3 regions of the Arthrobacter senegalensis genome follow, and region 2 is predicted to be linked to each of the others. Evidence: predicted binding sites of a transcription regulator. Region 2 holds the regulator's gene; each other region holds the start of a gene.
The links. The regulator LexA, encoded in region 2, represses DNA repair genes until DNA is damaged. The targets are predictions, from matches to a motif close to TCGAACANNTGTTCGA.
Positions count from the first base shown of each region.

Region 1: a site for LexA is predicted at 1,646-1,661, ahead of AC5RVG_RS00390 (HNH endonuclease signature motif containing protein). Genes of this name have one in related genera too.
Region 3: a site for LexA is predicted at 3,878-3,893, ahead of AC5RVG_RS06070 (LexA family protein). Genes of this name have one in related genera too.

Region 1 is NZ_JBNHGZ010000001.1:79,221-84,731, forward strand. It holds gene AC5RVG_RS00390 (HNH endonuclease signature motif containing protein) at 1-1,615, opposite strand, end outside; gene AC5RVG_RS00395 (P-II family nitrogen regulator) at 2,069-2,407, opposite strand; gene AC5RVG_RS00400 (ammonium transporter) at 2,404-3,708, opposite strand; gene AC5RVG_RS00405 (MFS transporter) at 3,993-5,258, shown strand; gene AC5RVG_RS00410 (hypothetical protein) at 5,350-5,511, shown strand, end outside.
Region 2 is NZ_JBNHGZ010000004.1:28,375-33,885, forward strand. It holds gene priA (bifunctional 1-(5-phosphoribosyl)-5-((5-phosphoribosylamino)methylideneamino)imidazole-4-carboxamide isomerase/phosphoribosylanthranilate isomerase PriA) at 1-461, opposite strand, end outside; gene AC5RVG_RS13050 (hypothetical protein) at 510-671, opposite strand; gene hisH (imidazole glycerol phosphate synthase subunit HisH) at 674-1,315, opposite strand; gene hisB (imidazoleglycerol-phosphate dehydratase HisB) at 1,312-1,929, opposite strand; gene AC5RVG_RS13065 (histidinol-phosphate transaminase) at 1,984-3,093, opposite strand; gene AC5RVG_RS13070 (LysM peptidoglycan-binding domain-containing protein) at 3,166-3,519, opposite strand; gene lexA (transcriptional repressor LexA) at 3,816-4,565, shown strand; gene AC5RVG_RS13080 (ATP-dependent DNA helicase) at 4,677-5,511, opposite strand, start outside.
Region 3 is NZ_JBNHGZ010000002.1:131,618-137,128, forward strand. It holds gene AC5RVG_RS06045 (NAD-dependent epimerase/dehydratase family protein) at 1-850, shown strand, start outside; gene AC5RVG_RS06050 (hypothetical protein) at 933-1,151, shown strand; gene AC5RVG_RS06055 (hypothetical protein) at 1,214-1,693, shown strand; gene AC5RVG_RS06060 (hypothetical protein) at 1,769-1,984, shown strand; gene AC5RVG_RS06065 (Y-family DNA polymerase) at 2,093-3,451, opposite strand; gene AC5RVG_RS06070 (LexA family protein) at 3,444-3,818, opposite strand; gene AC5RVG_RS06075 (ATP-dependent Clp protease ATP-binding subunit) at 4,030-5,511, shown strand, end outside.

The DNA of each region.
Region 1 (5,511 bases), on a different contig from region 2:
TGTGGGTGTGGCCGGAGCGGGTGGTGAAGTGGAGGGTCCCGTCGCTGTCTTGGGTGACGGTTCCGCCGCCGTGGTGTTTGGTTTTGTGCCCGGGTTTGCACCTGGCGCTGAGATTTTCCAAGACTGTTTTGCCGCCGTCTTCCCAGGCGATGGTGTGGTCGATGTCGCATTGGTCTGCGGGGACGGTGCAGCCGAAGTCCCGGCAGTGGCGGTCGCGTAGCCGGACGAGGCGTTTGAGCCATTCGGGCGGGTGGCGCAGGTCTTTGGCGACGGCGGCTGCCTTGCCATAGTCATCGGTGAGCACGATCAACCAGGATTTGGCGAGCGCGGCAAGGTCGCGGGTCATGCCCGGCGGGATCGGCCCGTAGCCGGTGAAGTCGCCGGGTTCTTCGGAAAGGCGCAACAAGGTGGCGAGGGGTGCGGTCACGGCGACGGACGCGGTCACGTTCCCGGCACCGCAGCTACAGGGCCCCTGCCCTGCCGTCCCTCCGGCTGCCGTGTTTCGGGCGGTGCACGCCGCAACTCCTGTGTCCGGAATTTCTGGGCCGGTTCCTTTGGTGCTGCCCGGTAGAGTCCCGGCGGCTGCGGACCCGGTTGCGGCAGCAGTTCCGGACTGGGCCGTTTCCCGCGGGTTGGCTGCGGTTTGGGTGGCCGCTGTTCCGCAGTTGTCGGTGGCCGTCTGGGTGGCGGCTGTGTCGCCGGCGGCGGGTCCGGTGTCTGTGTCTGTGGCGGTGGCCGTGGGCTGGTAGGCGTGGCCGGGGTAGCGCAGGAGCATGTCGGTGAACACGTCGGCGCGGAGTTGGCCCAGGGTGCGGGTTTCGTCGACGGTTTGGAGTTTGCGGGCGTGGGCCTGCATCAGGTTGTAGGCGAGCAGCGCTTTGTCGGCGCTGGTGCGGATGTAAAGTTCGGCCATCCCGTCGTCCTGGGGCTGGTAGTGGACGGTGCGGCGTTCCATCGCGGCCCGGTGCCGGATCTCGAGGGATTCGGGGTGCAGCCGGTCGCGGACTGTGCGGGCCCTGGCCTGGACGGATTCCAGGGTGATAATCCCGGCGCCGGGAACAACGCGGGCTTCATAGCCGGCCAGGACCTCGGGCGGCAGGCCGGCGCCTTTGCGGGCGATGGCGGTGGCGCGGGGCAGGTCGAGGTCGCCGGCGTCGAGGGCGGCGAGGGTGGCGGGCAGGCAGGTGGCGATCTGGTGTGCGTCGGCCAGTTCCGCGGCCGCGCGTTGGCGGGGCACGGCCAGGATGGGTGCGAGCTCGGCGGCGGCGTGCCGGCAGATCCCGTCCGGTGCCCCGGCGTCGGGCCCGGTTGCCGGGCGGAGCACCGCCAGGCGGTGCACGGCCCGCAGGCGGCGGGACTGGGTCCAGGCCTCGTGTTTGCGCACCGCCTGAAGGTAGTCGAGGGTCGACCAATCGTCCAGAGCCGCCGGGTCCGTACCGGCGAGCAGGCCGGCCAGTTCCGCCGGTCCCAGCTCCCGCCAGTCGTCCGCCCACCCCCGCGGGACCGGTACCGGTTCGGCGGCACCATTGTCGGGCCCGGCACCGTCGTCGGACGCGGCAGGGGTACCGGAGTGATCCTCCGGCTCCTGTGCCTCGTCGAACGGTTCCGCTGCCATACTTCAACGCTACGCAGCCCACGCCCCGGGTAGAACGAATCTTCGAGGAAAGTGCATAACCTGCCATCGACAGCTGCCTGTGGAGGACAACTCAGCCGGCCAATGGCTGAACGGGGAACCGTCATTCCCCTGTGTAGGACAACTCAGCGTTCGGACGGCTGAACGGGGAACCGTCCTTCCCTGTGGAGGACAACTCAGCCAGCCAATGGCTGAACGGGGAACCGTCCTTCCCTGTGTAGGACAACTCAGCAGGCTAACGGCTAAACGCGAAGCAGACGGGTGCGTCTTGAGGGGAAACCAGCCCACCGTCATGCGACGAAACCGCGGCACCGCCGCGGTTTCCGGGCCGCCGCAGACACCGCGAGTGCACCCGCGCACAGGAACCGGTTGCTCCGGACGCCGCAGGGGCGGCCGGAACAACCGGGCCAGGGAAATCTGCCAAAGGTTCCAGTCCTAGATGGCAGCCTCGCCGCGTTCGCCGGTTCTGACGCGGACCGCTTCCTGCACATCCACCAGCCAGACCTTGCCGTCGCCCGCGCGGCCGGTGTTGGCGGTGGCCACGAGGACGTCGACGATGTCGTCGGCCAAATCGTCCCCCACCAAGACCTCGACGCGGACCTTGGGCAGCAGGTCCACCGTGTACTCGGCGCCGCGGTAGACCTCCGTGTGGCCGCGCTGCCGCCCGTACCCGCTGGCCTCACTGACGGTCAGCCCTTGGACCCCATAGCTTTCCAAGCTGTTGCGGACTGCCTCCAGCTTTTCCGGCCGGATGATTGCGGTGACCAGTTTCATGCGTTGACCTCTTCCTTGATCGTGCTGCGGGCGCTGGGGTCGGTTGCCGGGTGCGGGATGAATGTTCCGCCGGTGCCCAGGCCGCCGAATTCGTAGGCGGATTCGGCGTGCTGGGCGAGGTCCACGCCGGTGACCTCATCCTCTGCAGTCACCCGGAAGCCAAGGGTCTTGTGGATCGCCAAGCCGATGATCAGGGTCAGCACGCCAGAGAACACCATGGAGACCAGCGCCGCCACGGCCTGCGCCCCCAGTTGGGCGACGCCGCCGCCGTAGAAGAGACCACCGCCTGCACCTTCGACCGGCAGGGCGATGAAGCCCAGGGCCAGCGTTCCGACCAGGCCGGCAACCAGGTGGACGCCCACCACATCCAGCGAGTCGTCGTAGCCCAGCCTGTACTTCAGCCCCACCGCCAGCGCGGCCAGCACGCCCGCCACCAGGCCCAGACCCACCGCCCCCAGAGGGGATACGTTGGCGCAGGCCGGGGTGATGGCCACCAGACCCGCGACCACACCCGAGGCCGCCCCGAGGGACGTGGGGCGGCCGTCGCGGAGGCGCTCGGTCACCAGCCAGCCCACGATGGCGGCTGCCGGGGCGGCCATGGTGTTGACCCAGATCAGCCCGGCTTCCTCCGCCGTGCCCGCCGCTCCCCCGTTGAATCCAAACCAGCCGAACCACAGCATCGCTGCGCCGATCATCACCAGCGGGATGTTGTGCGGGCGCTGTGCAGGGTCCTTGCCGAAGCCTCTGCGCTTGCCCAGAATCAGGGCCAGGACCAGGCCCGCTACACCGGCATTGATGTGCACCACCGTGCCGCCGGCGAAATCGATCGCCTCCCCGGCCCAGGCGCCGATGGCTCCCTCGGCCCCCAGCAAGCCGCCGCCCCAGACCATGAAGGCCAGCGGGCAGTAAACCAGCGTGACCCAGACCGGCACGAAGACCGCCCAGGCGCTGAATTTTGCCCGGTCGGCGATGGCGCCGGAGATGAGTGCCACCGTGATGATCGCGAACGTGGCACCGTACCCGGCGCTGATCAGGTCAGGGGTGCTAAGCAGCCCTTCCAGGCCGAACGCGGCGAACGGATTGCCGAAGAGCTGGGCCACGCCCTCGCCCCCGCTCATCGAGTAACCCCACAGCACCCAGACCACCGCCACCAGCGCGACGGCGGAAAAGCTCATCATCATCATGTTCAGGGCCGATTTGGCCCGCGTCATCCCGCCGTAGAAGAATGCCAGTCCCGGCGTCATGAGCAGCACCAAGGCCGCCGAAATCATTACCCAGACGTGACCTGCCGACAGATCCATGTTTCACGTCCCCTCGTTCGTTGGCGGGTAATTTCCCACCGATGAACCAAGACTGACGACGGCGTGTTTCGGCCAGCAGGATGCTTCATTGCGGCCGCGTTACAAGAAGCCCGCGCAGGTAAAACCGGTGCAACCGGCGTGTTTCGGCAGTGTTTCGCGCGGCACCGAGAGCGGCACAGAGCGGCGGCACAGAGCGGCGGCACAGAGTGGCATAGAGGACGACGGCGGTGCGCGGCCCGGCGTTGACACCGAGCCGGCGCGCGGGTCGGGCTACGCTGGTTGGCATGCCAGTTTTCCGCCGCACGGCGCGTCAGTTTCGCCTGTCCGGCCACCAGCGACCGGGCAAGCCTGCACCCACTCCGATTCCGCGCGACATCAAGGTCCTCGTTGCCGCTGCCTTCGTCATCGCGCTGGGATACGGACTGGTGGCGCCAGTCCTGCCTCAGTTCGCCGCGAGTTTCGACGTCGGAGTCGCGGCTGCCAGCATCATCGTCAGCGTGTTCGCCCTCGCCCGGCTGGTCTTCGCGCCGGCGGGCGGCGCCCTGGTGGGCCGCTGGGGTGAACGCCGGGTCTACCTGACCGGGCTGCTGATAGTCGCCGCTTCGACCGGCGCCTGCGCGCTGGCGCAGGACTACTGGCAGCTGCTCATCTTCCGGGGCCTGGGCGGCCTCGGCTCCACCATGTTCACGGTGTCGGCCATGGCGCTGATCCTGCGGCTGGCCCCGCCGGACGGCCGCGGCCGGGTTTCCAGCCTGTATGCCGGCACGTTCTTGATGGGCGGTATCCTCGGCCCGGTGGCCGGCGGCCTGCTGGCAGGATTCGGGCTGCGGATGCCGTTCGTGGTCTATGCCCTCGCGCTGCTCGTGGCGGCCGCCGTCGTCGCCGTCATGCTCAAGAAACCCGCCGCCCGCACGGCCAACGACGCTCCGGCTCCCGAGGCGATGGATCTGCGCGAGGCGCTCTCGGACCCGGGGTACCGGGCCGCCGTCGTGTCCGCCTTCGCCAACGGCTGGGCCACGTTCGGGGTCCGCATGGCGCTGATTCCGCTCTTCGCCGCGGCTGTGCTGGGCGCTGGCCCGGAGACCGCCGGGCTGGCGTTGGCCGTCTTCGCGGTCGGCAACGCGCTGGCGCTGACCTTCTCCGGCCGCCTCTCGGACACCGCCGGACGCCGCCCCCTGGTGGTCGCCGGGCTGACCGTGGCCGGGCTCGCGATCGCAGCCATCGGGTTCACCGAGTCCGTTCCGGTGTTCGTCGCAGCTTCGGTCATCGCCGGTTTCGGGTCCGGACTGCTCGGACCGGCGCAGCAGGCCGCCGTCGCGGACATCATCGGCAACGACCGCAGCGGCGGCAAGGTGCTGGCCGTCTTCCAGATGGGCACCGACGCGGGCGCGATCATCGGCCCGGTCTTGGCCGGAGCGCTCGCCGACCGGCTCAACTACGCCTGGGCCTTCGGGGTCACCGGCGCGATCATGCTGGCGGCGGCGCTCCTGTGGCTGCTCTTCGGCCGCGAGACGCTGGTGAAGCCCCAGGAGGAACCTGCGGCGGGCTGATCCCGGCAGCGAACAACCCTGGAAACAGCTGTTAGCCCCACCTGGATTCCAGCGGTAGCCAGGCGCCGCGTTCGCCGCTAGTCTCTGATCCATGACCGTTGGGGGACGCGTTGTGGCGGCGGTGGCCGTCGTGTTTTGGGCCGTACTGCCCGGGTTCGGACTGACCGACTTGTCGACCATGTTCGTCGAAGATTCCTATTTCGCCGAGGTTGCGGCGCTGGAAACCAGCTGGGGCGTGCTCACCACCTTCGCC
Region 2 (5,511 bases):
TCCCAGAGGTCGCCGCCATCCTGCGTCCAGCCGCGGGCCGCGAGCGTGGTGCCGCGGACATCGAGGCCGACGGCGATGGCGTCACCGTGCCGGGCAATGGCGCGTGCTGTCCATTCCGGGTTTTCCAGCGCGGCGGTGCCCAGGTTGACACGCGCGGCCCCGAATTCAAGCGCGCGCTCCAATGACGCGTCGTCGCGGATGCCGCCGGACAGCTCCACCTTGATTTTCAGCTCGTCGGCGACGCGGCGCAGCACTTCCGTATTGTTGCCCCGGCCGAACGCCGCATCGAGGTCCACCAAGTGCACCCATTCCGCCCCGTCGTTCTGCCACGCCAGCGCAGCCTCCAGCGGATCCCCGTAGCCGGTCTCGCTGCCGGCTTCGCCTTGGACCAGCCGGACGGCCTGGCCGTCGGCAACGTCGACCGCGGGCAAAAGTTCAAGGATGGAGGTTTGGTTCGTCATGGTTCTTCCGCTTTCTGCGCGCCGTCAGCGGGCGCGGGATGGGTGTGGTTACTCGGCCGGTCCGAGGGTGAGCAAGTAGGCAGCCAGCAGCGACAGGCCGGCCAGGATCCAGAAGACGATCACCAACCACTTGGGCAGCCGCTGCTGCCGGAACGAGATGGCGCCGCCGGCCAGCAGCCCGGCCAGGCCCATCAGGAGGATGCTGCCCATGGCTACCTCAGCGTCTTCAACCAGTTGCGCAGCAGCTCCGCGCCGGCGTCTCCGGACTTTTCCGGATGGAACTGGGTAGCACTCAGCGGACCGTTTTCAACGGCCGCTATGAACGGGGCGCCGTGCGTGGACCAGGTCACCAGCGGCGGCGTCATCGCGGGTTGGGTGACGTCGAAGTTCCAGTGCTGCACACCGTAGGAGTGCACAAAGTAGAAGCGCTCGTCTTCTATCCCGGCAAACAGCCGGCTGCCCTCTGCGGCGTCCACGGTGTTCCACCCCATGTGGGGCACGACCTCCGCCGGCAGCGCTTCCACGGTTCCCGGCCATTCCCCGACGCCCTGCGTGCGGACGCCATGTTCCACGCCTTCTTCGAACATGACCTGCAGGCCAACGCAGATTCCCAGCACGGGCCGGCCGCCGGCCACCCGGCGCCCGATCCAGCGAAGCGCGTCCACGGACTTGAGCCCCTGCATGACCGTGGCGAAGGCGCCGACGCCGGGAACCAGCAGGCCGTCTGCGTCGAGGACGTCGTCGGAGGCATGGCTCAGCGTGACGTCGGCACCCACGTGCTCCAGCGCGCGGACTGCCGAGCGGACGTTCCCGGAACCGTAGTCCAGTACGGTGACCTTGGGCGCAGCCGTCACAGGGCTCCCTTCGTCGAGGGAATGCCCTCGACACGTGGATCGGCTTCGACGGCGGCGCGGAGTGCCCGGGCGAAGGCCTTGAACTGGGCCTCGACGATGTGGTGGGGGTCCCTGCCGCCCAGCACGCGCATGTGCAGGCAGATCTGGGCGTGCAGTGTGATCGATTCGAACACGTGGCGGGTCAGCGATCCGGTGAAGTGTCCGCCGATCAAGTGGTACTCCTGGCCTGCCGGTTCTCCCGTGTGCACCAGGTAGGGCCGGCCGGAGATGTCCACGACGGCGTGGGCCAGCGCCTCGTCCAGGGGCACCGTGGCTTCGCCGAAACGGCGGATCCCGGCTTTGTTGCCCAGCGCTTCCTTCAGGGCGTCGCCGATGGTGATGGCGACATCTTCGACGGTGTGGTGCGCGTCGATGTGCGTGTCCCCGCTGGCCTTCACGGTCAGGTCGACGAGCGAGTGCTTCGCCAGGGCGGTGAGCATGTGGTCGTAGAACGGCACGGTGGTGCTGATCTCGGAACGGCCGGTGCCGTCGAGGTCCAGTTCAACCAGCACGGACGACTCGCTGGTGATGCGTTCGAGGCGTGCGGTACGTCCGGTGGTGGTTTCCACGGTCATGGGAGTCCTTTGACGAATTGGTCGACCGGCACGAGCCGGTTCGCTCTTACTAGTTTAGGAGACGGGGCTCGCCACGAGGGCCTTGATGCCGTTGAGGAAGGCTGTGGTCTCGGCCTCAGTGCCGGCGGTTACCCGCAGATGGCCCGGGATCCCGACGTCGCGGATCAGCACGCCGGCTTCCAGCAGTCCCTGCCACACCGAGCGGGGGTCCTCCAGCCCGCCGAAAAACACGAAGTTTGAGTCGGACGGCGCCGGGTCGAGTCCCAGCTCGGCCAGCCCGTCGACAATGCGGTCCCGTTGCGCCTTGATGTCTTCGACGTTGGCCAGCAGCGCATCGGCATGGTCCAACGCGGCCAGGGCCGTTGCCTGCGTAACGGCGGAGAGGTGGTAGGGCAGGCGGACCAGTCGCAGCGCATCGGTAATCTGCGGTGCGGCGGCGAGGTACCCGACCCTGGCGCCTGCCAGCGCGAAGGCCTTGCTCATGGTGCGGGAAACGATGAGCCGCTCCCGCCCCGGCAACAGTGTCAGCGCGCTCGGCGTTCCGGCGTGGGCGAACTCGGCGTAGGCCTCGTCCACGATCACGATGGCCTTGGAGGCTTCCCCCGCTTCATACGCCGCCTCCACGACCTCAAGGCCCAGGGCGGTGCCCGTCGGGTTGTTCGGGGAGCAAAGAACGACCACGTTTGCCGCGGAGCCGGCCACAGCGGCGGCGGCAGCGTCCGGGGACAGCGTGAAGTCTGCCCCCCGCGGAACGGCCACATAATCCGTGTCCGTCCCGCTGGCCAGCAGCGGGTACATGGAATAGGTGGGCGGGAAGCTCAGCAGGGTGCGGCCGGGGCCGCCGAAGGCCTGGAGGATTTGCTGCAGGACCTCGTTCGATCCGTTGGCGGCCCAAATGTTCTCTGCGGTGAGGCCGTGCCCCAAGTAGCGGGCCAGCGCCGTCCTCAGCTTCGTGAACTCGCGATCCGGATACCGGTTCAGACCCGCGGCAGCCTCGCTGACGGCCGAGACGATGGCCTGACGGACAGCATCGGGCAGGCCATGGGTGTTTTCGTTGACGTTCAGGAGGACGGGAACCTCCAGCTGGGGCGCACCATAGGGCTCCAGGCCCCGGAGATTTTCCCGCAACGGCAGGCGGTTCAGGCGTTCTAACTGCTCACTCACCGATCCAGTTTAAGCTTCGGCCCGCCCGGGGCAGGAATCGGGCGGGCCGAAGCAGCTCATATTACGGCTGCCTCAGCGCGCGGACGGGACCAGCAGCTGCTGCCCGGCGTGGACGATGTCCCCCTGCAGGCCGTTCAATTGCGCGATCTCGAAAATGACATCGTGGGGGTTGCGGTCCGGCGCGGACTGCACTGCTATGTCCCACAGTGACTGGCCGCTGCCGACCGTGACGGTCGCCGCCGGCCCCGGCCCCAGCCCCCCGGCGGCGGCCATTGCCGGAGCAGTGAAGAAACCGATCAGGGTCAGGGCTGCGGCCGCGGCGAGCATCAGCGGCAGGCCGATCAGCAACAAACGGCCGCGGCGGGTCAGCCGCAGGCCTGTGCTGGTACGAAGGCCGGCGGGCTGCGGTGCGAGCTGGGCGGACATGGTGCCACCTTTCCGATATTCGATCTATTTCGGCTGGTTTCGATCGTCTTGCAACGGTATTCGAACGTATCTTCGAATACGTCTTCTACAGTTTTAGCACTGGTGATCGAACATTGTCGAGACTCAGTCGAACAAATGTTTGAAATTCGCTACCGCCTCGCCTAGCGTTGTAAGCGTCGGGCGGCAGTAAGAGCAGTGCATCAGCCGCCACCGACAAAACAGTTGAGACAACAGTCCATGTGCGGTTCCGCTACGGCGCCGGCGCAGGGACCACTACGGGGAGACCGGGGCCGGACATGTCGGAAGAGACCACCACCACTGCCGGAGCGAAGCGACGCGGCCGGCCCGTCAAAGTGGGGCGCAGCCTGACGCCGAGGCAGAAGAAGATCCTGGAAACCATCCAGCGCTCCGTCATGTCCCACGGATACCCTCCGTCCATGCGCGAGATCGGTGACACGGTCGGTCTGGCAAGCCTGTCCAGCGTCACGCACCAGTTGGCCCAACTGGAGAAGATGGGCTACATCAGGCGCGACCCCAAGCGTCCCCGTGCCATGGAAATCCTGACCCCGCTGACACTCGAGCACGGGGGTGTGGAAATCGTCGGAGTTGATGAACCGCAACAGCTGCGCAGCTCCAGCGGCGTCGCCGTATCCGAGCTGACCACGTCATCCGACACGGCGATGGTGCCGCTGGTGGGAAGGATCGCAGCGGGCGGGCCGATCCTGGCGGACCAGGCGGTCGAGGACGTCATGCCCCTGCCGCGGCAACTGGTGGGACACGGCGAGTTGTTCATGCTCAGGGTCTCGGGCGATTCCATGATCGATGCGGCCATCTGTGACGGCGACTGGGTCGTGGTCCGCCAGCAGCACACGGCCGAGAACGGCGACATCGTGGCGGCACTGCTCGACGACGAAGCAACGGTCAAGACCTTCCGGCAGCGCGACGGCCACACCTGGCTGTTGCCGCAGAATACCCAGTACGAACCGATTCTTGGCGACCACGCAACCATCATGGGCAAGGTTGTCTCGGTGATGCGGGCCCTCTGACGCGCCCGGTCTCCCCGGTCCGCGCTGCAGCCACCCCGGGATCCCCTGCCCGCACGGGCGGTCCCCGCGCAGGGCCCCGCTCGCTCCGGAACGGGCGTGCCCCCAACCCGTTCAGGCTGAGGCCGTAGCCAGCCTTTCCAAGACCTGGCGGGCCGTGGCGCCGTCCTTGGTACTCCAGAAGGGCGGCAGGGCGCTGCGGAGGAAACTCCCGTAGCGCGCCGTCGCCAGCCGGGAGTCCAACACGGCCACCACTCCACGGTCGTTTGACGCGCGGATCAGCCTGCCGGCTCCCTGGGCCAGCCGCACGGCCGCATGGGTCGCCGAGACCGTCATGAAACCGTTTCCCCCGGACTGCGCCACGGACCGGGTTCGGGCAGTCGTGAGCGGGTCATCCGGCCGGGGGAACGGAATCCGGTCGATGACCACGAGCCGGCACGCGGAACCGGGAACGTCGACGCCCTGCCAGAGCGTCATGGTGCCGAACAGGCAGGTGTCGGGCTCTTCGGCGAATTGGCGGACCAGCGCGCCCATCGACGATTCGCCCTGGCACAGGATGGTCAGGTCGGTGCGCCCGCGCAACTCGGCCGCGGCTTCTTCTGCCGCACGCCGCGAGGAGAACAGGCCCAGGGCGCCGCCGCGCGAGGCCAGCAGCAGCTCCTCGAGTTCATCGAGCTGTTCCGGGCTGGTGCCCCGGCCCGGCTTCGGCAGATGCGACGCCACGTAGAGCACGCCCTGCCTGGGGTAATCGAAGGGGCTGCCCACGTCCACGCTGGAATAGGCGGGCGCGCCGGCTCCGAGCAGTCCGAGCGACCCGGCGACGGCATCGAAGGTCCCCCCGACCGACAACGTCGCCGATGTCAGCACAACGGTATGGTCGTCGAACAAGCCCTCACGCAGCCGGGACGCCACCGAGAGCGGCGCTATGTTCAACGTTGCCGGCTGGTCG
Region 3 (5,511 bases), on a different contig from region 2:
CGACGCCGTCGTCCATCTCGCGTGGCTGCTGCAACCGAACCACGATGAAGGGCAGTTGCGCCGGGTGAACGTGGACGGCACCGCGAACGTGCTCGCCGCTGCCACCAACGCCGGCGTTGGGCAAGTAGTCTGCGCCTCGTCGGTCGGCGCGTACAGCCCCGGCCCGAAGCACTCCCGCGTCCGCGAGGATTGGCCGGCCAGAGGCATCGCCAGCTCGCACTACAGCCGGTTCAAGGGCCAGCAGGAAGCGCTGTTGGACGAGTTCGCCGACGATCACCCGGAAATTAAGGTGGCGCGGCTGCGGCCCGGCCTGATTTTCCAAGCCGAGGCCGGCAGCCAGATCGGCCGCTACTTTGTGGGCCGGTGGATCCCCAAGTTCTTCGTCAACCGGCTGCGGCTGCCGCTGTTCCCGTTCCCCGAGGAGTTCATCTTCCAGGCATTGCATGCCAACGACGTGGCGGACGCCTACTGGCGGGTGCTGGACCAGGGCGCGAGGGGCGCCTTCAACGTGGCGGCCGAACCGGTGGTAACGCCCGGACTCGTCGCCTCCCTGTTCGGTGCCCGGCGCTGGCTGCCCGTTCCCGTGCCGCTGGTGCGGCAGTTGGTCGGCGCCGCGTGGTCCCTCCGGCTGCTGGCCAGCGACCCCGGCTGGGTGGACATGGCCCGCTACGCTCCGGTCATGGACACCAGCCGGGCCAGGGACGAACTCGGCTGGACACCGCAGGTGGATTCGCTGTCGGCGATCCGTGAAGTCCTGGCGGGAATGGCCGGGGCCGGAGGTGTCACCGAATCCCCCGCGATGCGCCCGCGCAGCCGCTGGACCCGTGCGAAGCCGGAGACCGGCGCGTAGTGTGGCCCCATGGGAAGCCGCGCGAAGAGCGCAGCTGCCCGGTCTGATCCCACAGGACGACCCGCTCGAGAAGGAGGACCTGATGAATCCGAACGAGGAGCGGCGCCCGGAACACCCGGACGACGCGAATGACGACACTCTGACTCCCGCCGACGCAGGCGGCATCGACAAGGAAGTCAACGAGGCCCACATCCCGGTCCACGGTGACGAGAAACTCGCCGACGACCTGGTCAAGAAGGCCTACGGCGACAAGGACCAGGACGGCCGCGGGGACGCGCCCAACGCGCCTTTCCCCGGCTGACTGGCACCGCCCGCACCTCCACCTAGCACCGCCCATCAACCGTCTACAGACAGGAGCACGCTGTGAAAGGGAAACTCACATTCGGCGCCGGCATCGCCCTCGGATTCGTCCTGGGTTCGAAATCCGGAAGGTCCGCCTACGATTCCTTGAAGGCCAAGAGCCAGGAGTTCTGGCAGAACCCAGCGGTCCAGGAAAAAGTGCACGAAGCCACCGACCTGGTCAAGGAAAAGGCACCAGGCGTCGCCGACCGTGTTACCGAAGCGGCCAAGAAGGCAGGGTCCGCGGCAACCTCCAAGCTGCCCGGCAACCACGGTTCGGGTAAGGACGACGGCGGCACCACCGGCCCCACCACCACCGCCGGCGGCACCACGGGCACCAGCACCCTCGGCGACACCACTGGCACCACCCTGGGCGACACCACGATGTCGGATCCGGCGCAGAACGACGAACTCGGGCAGAGCTGGACGGGCGAGGGAGGCACCATGCCGGACGGACCCGCCACCCTCAACAGGGACGACGACCTGCGCCCGCCCGGAGTGTAACCCGCCCGGGATTCTGGCGGGCCGGGCCCCTCGCCGGGGCTCCGCCTGCATCGACGGCAGTAGGGAAGGACTGGCATGACGGAGAACGACGCCGGCCAGGTCAAAGGTCCGCGGGACCAGTCGGGCACCGCGGCAGATCCGCCGGATGCTCAGGAGCAGCAAACGGCCGATTCCGCCCCCGAGCCCGAGGGCAAGGAGGGCATGAACATCGCGCCCGGGCCGGCTGAAGAGAAGGACCAGGAAACGCCGGACGACCGCGGGCTCACCACCGACACGAGCCCGAGCGACTGATCCACCGCGGGCACGGCAGCGGCCGTCGAGATACGGCCGCTGCCGTGCCACTGTTCGGCCGCCGTCGTGCCCGTTGCGCCGCTGCGGCGCGACCCGGTGCACAGCCGGTTAATCCGCCTTGACCACCGGCAGGTCGCTCCACTCGGTGGTGTAGCGTGGCGAGGAAAATTCGCGTTTCATTGACCACGCCGCGGGGGCCGCCAGCCCGCCCTGACCGAGGCCGATCGAGGCTTCGCCGAACTTGGTACGCACCGCGCCCAGCAGGTCGCCGATGTGCCGCTGTTCCAAATCGCTGACGAAGGGGTCGAAGGTCTGCTGGCCGGCCGCGGGCTCCAGCCCCGACAGCAGGACCCCTGCCCGGACATAGTGGGCGCCCGGAGTCAGGCAGCCGCGCATGGCGGCCACGGCAGCCTTGGTCAGCTGGATCGGATCCTGCGTGGGCGTCGCCAGGTTGACGCTGGCCGCGGGAAACGATGCCTCGCCGCCGGCGAACCTGCTGGTCCCCGCAGTCACCGTCAGCACCGAGGCGCGCAGTCCCTCGGCCGCCATCCGGGCCGCCCCGCGTTGGGCATAGACCGCCATCACCTGGTCCATCTCCTCGATGGTGGTCACCGGCGTGGAGAAACTGCGCGAGAACATGATCTGCTGCTTGTCGGCCCGCTCCTCCGCGTGCGGGATGCAGGGCGTCCCGTTCAGCTCCAGCACGGTTCGCTGCAGCACCACGGAGAACTTTTTGCGGATTGCCTGCGGGTCGGCGGCCTTGAGGTCTGCGATCGACTCGATCCCGAGGGCGTTCAGCCGTTTCCCCGTCCGTCCGCCCACGCCCCACAGCCCGGTGACCGGGACGCGTGACTGGATCCAGGCGATGTCGGAAGCGGGCATCGAGCCCAGCGAGCACACCCCGGCCATCTGGGGATTCCGTTTGGCAACGTGGTTGGCGAACTTCGCCAGGGTCTTGGTCTGCGCCACGCCGACGCTGACCGGCACGCCCACCTGCCGGATCACTGCGGCACGGATTCGGCCGGCAGTCTCCAGCAACTGGGCGTCGTCGCCGGGCAGGCCCAGGAACGACTCGTCGATCGAATAGACCTCCTGCCAGGCCCCGAACCGGCCGAGCACTTCCATCACCCGGGCGCTTAGGTCCCCGTACAGCTCGTAGTTGCTGGACCGCGCGACCAGCCCCCAGGCCTTGGCCCGCGGCGCCACCTGGAACCACGGCGTCCCGGTCTTCAGCCCCAGCTGTTTGGCCTCCTCGGAGCGCGCCACCACGCAGCCGTCATTGTTGGAGAGCACGACGACGGGCCGTCCCTCGAGGGACGGATCGAAGACCCGCTCGCAGGAGACGTAGAAATTGTTGACGTCCACCAGCGCGATCCGTTCGCCAGGCCGGCCGGAGGTCGCCCCGCCGGAGCCGGACGGCCGGCCGGAGGCCGCCCCGCCTGCCCCTGGCACCGGGGCGCTAGACATGGTGCAGGCAACGGGTGGCGACGCCCCAGATGCTCAGGTCGGCGAGTTCGCCCACTTCGGTGGGAACGCCGCCGTCGTCCGCCTGCAAGCGCACGCCGTCCGCGGTGAGATGCAGGCGCCGGACCACCAGTTCCCCGTCCAGCACCGCGACCACTACCGAACCGTCGCGCGGGGTCAAAGAGCGATCCACTATCAGCTCATCGCCATCACTGATCCCGGCCGCGGCCATCGAGTTTCCGGCCACCCGCATCACAAAGGTGCTGGTGCGGTCGCGGATCAGGTGCCGGTTCAGATCGATGCCGCCGTGGAAGTAGTCCCTGGCCGGCGACGGGAAACCGCGCGCCTCCTCGGGCGCTCCGCTGCCCATCTCCGGGCCCGCCGAAGCACCCGACGGCTGCTCTACACCGAACATCCCGACCCCCGTCTTCGAACAAAGCTTCGAAAACAACACTAGCACCGGCCCGCCGTGGCCTACATATGAGCCAGCTCCACTCAAGTTTGGGTAACTTCTGGAATAATCCTGTCGTAGAGGCGTTAACATGAGTCGAAGGCACTCACGTTCCACAGGAGGATTATCCATGCCACTGTTCTTCGGACCAGCTTCCGGCAACGGTTCATTCGACGAGTTCCTGGCCCGCTACCTGCAGGGCCAGCGGGCGGCCCAATCCCGCACGGTCGACCTCACCCGGCTGCTCAGCCGCCGCACCCATGAAGTGCTGGCGCAGGCAGCCCGGTTTGCCGCAAGCCTCGGCCACATCGAGGTGGACGCGCTGCACATCCTGCACGTCATGGTCGGCCAGGAGCCGGCCGCCAGCCAGATCAAGCTGACCGGCGCGGACCCGCAGACCATCGCGCGTTCCGCGGAGCAGGGCCTGCCGGAAAAGACCGGCCCGACCCGGGAAACGCCGTCGCTCACGCCGTCGGCGCAGCGTGCCCTGCTGGACGCCCACCAGGTCGCCCGCGCATTCGGCTCCACCTACATCGACCCCGAGCACCTCTTCGCCGCCTTCGTGCTGAACCAGGAGACCCCCGCCGGCCAAATCCTGGGCGGCGCGGGCGTCACCCCGCAGGCACTGCAGCAGGCGGCGGAGAAAGCTGCGGCGCAGCCCGACGGCCCCACCCCTGCAACCGGCCCGCAACAGAGCACCGGCACCGAGTCGGAAACCCCCATGCTGGACCAGTTCGGCACCGACCTGACGGCCCAGGCCCGGGAGAACCGGCTGGACCCGGTGATCGGCCGGGCGGACGAAATCGCCCAGACCATCGAAATCCTCGCGCGCCGGACCAAGAACAACCCGGTGCTGATCGGCGAGGCCGGCGTGGGCAAGACCGCCATCGCCGAGGGGCTGGCGCAGGCCATCGTGGCCGGCGACGTCCCGGAACAGCTGCGCGGCAAGCGTGTGGTGTCACTGGATCTGCCGGGCATGCTGGCCGGCACCCGCTACCGCGGCGACTTCGAGGAACGCCTGACCAAGACCCTGGACGAGATCAGCGCCGCGAGCAGCGAACTGATCGTGTTCATCGACGAACTGCATACCGTGATCGGCGCCGGTGGCGGCGGCGAGGGCGGCATGGACGCCGGCAACATCCTCAAGCCCCGGCTGGCCCGCGGCGAACTGCACGTGCTCGGCGCCACCACCCTGGGCGAGTACCGCAAGGTGGAGAAGGACCCGGCCCTGGAGCGGCGCTTCCAGCCCGTCATGGTCTCAGAGCCCTCGATCGAGGACGCCGTCCGCATCCTGTCCGGCCTCAAGGACCGCTACGAAGAACACCACCAGGTGGCCTACACCGAGGCAGCGATCCGGGCCGCCGTCGAGATGTCCTCCCGCTACCTCACCGACCGGTTCCTGCCGGACAAGGCGATCGACCTGATCGACCAGGCCGGCGCACGGCTGAGCCTGCGACGCGGCCCGCGCGTTGACGTGGAGGCCATGCGCGGCCGGCTGGCCGAGCTGGAGTCGGCCAAGAACGCCGCCGTCGCCGAGGAACGCTACGAGGACGCCTCGAAGCTGCGCGACGAAATCGAAGAGCTGAAGGCCCGGCTGGAAGCCGCCTCCGCC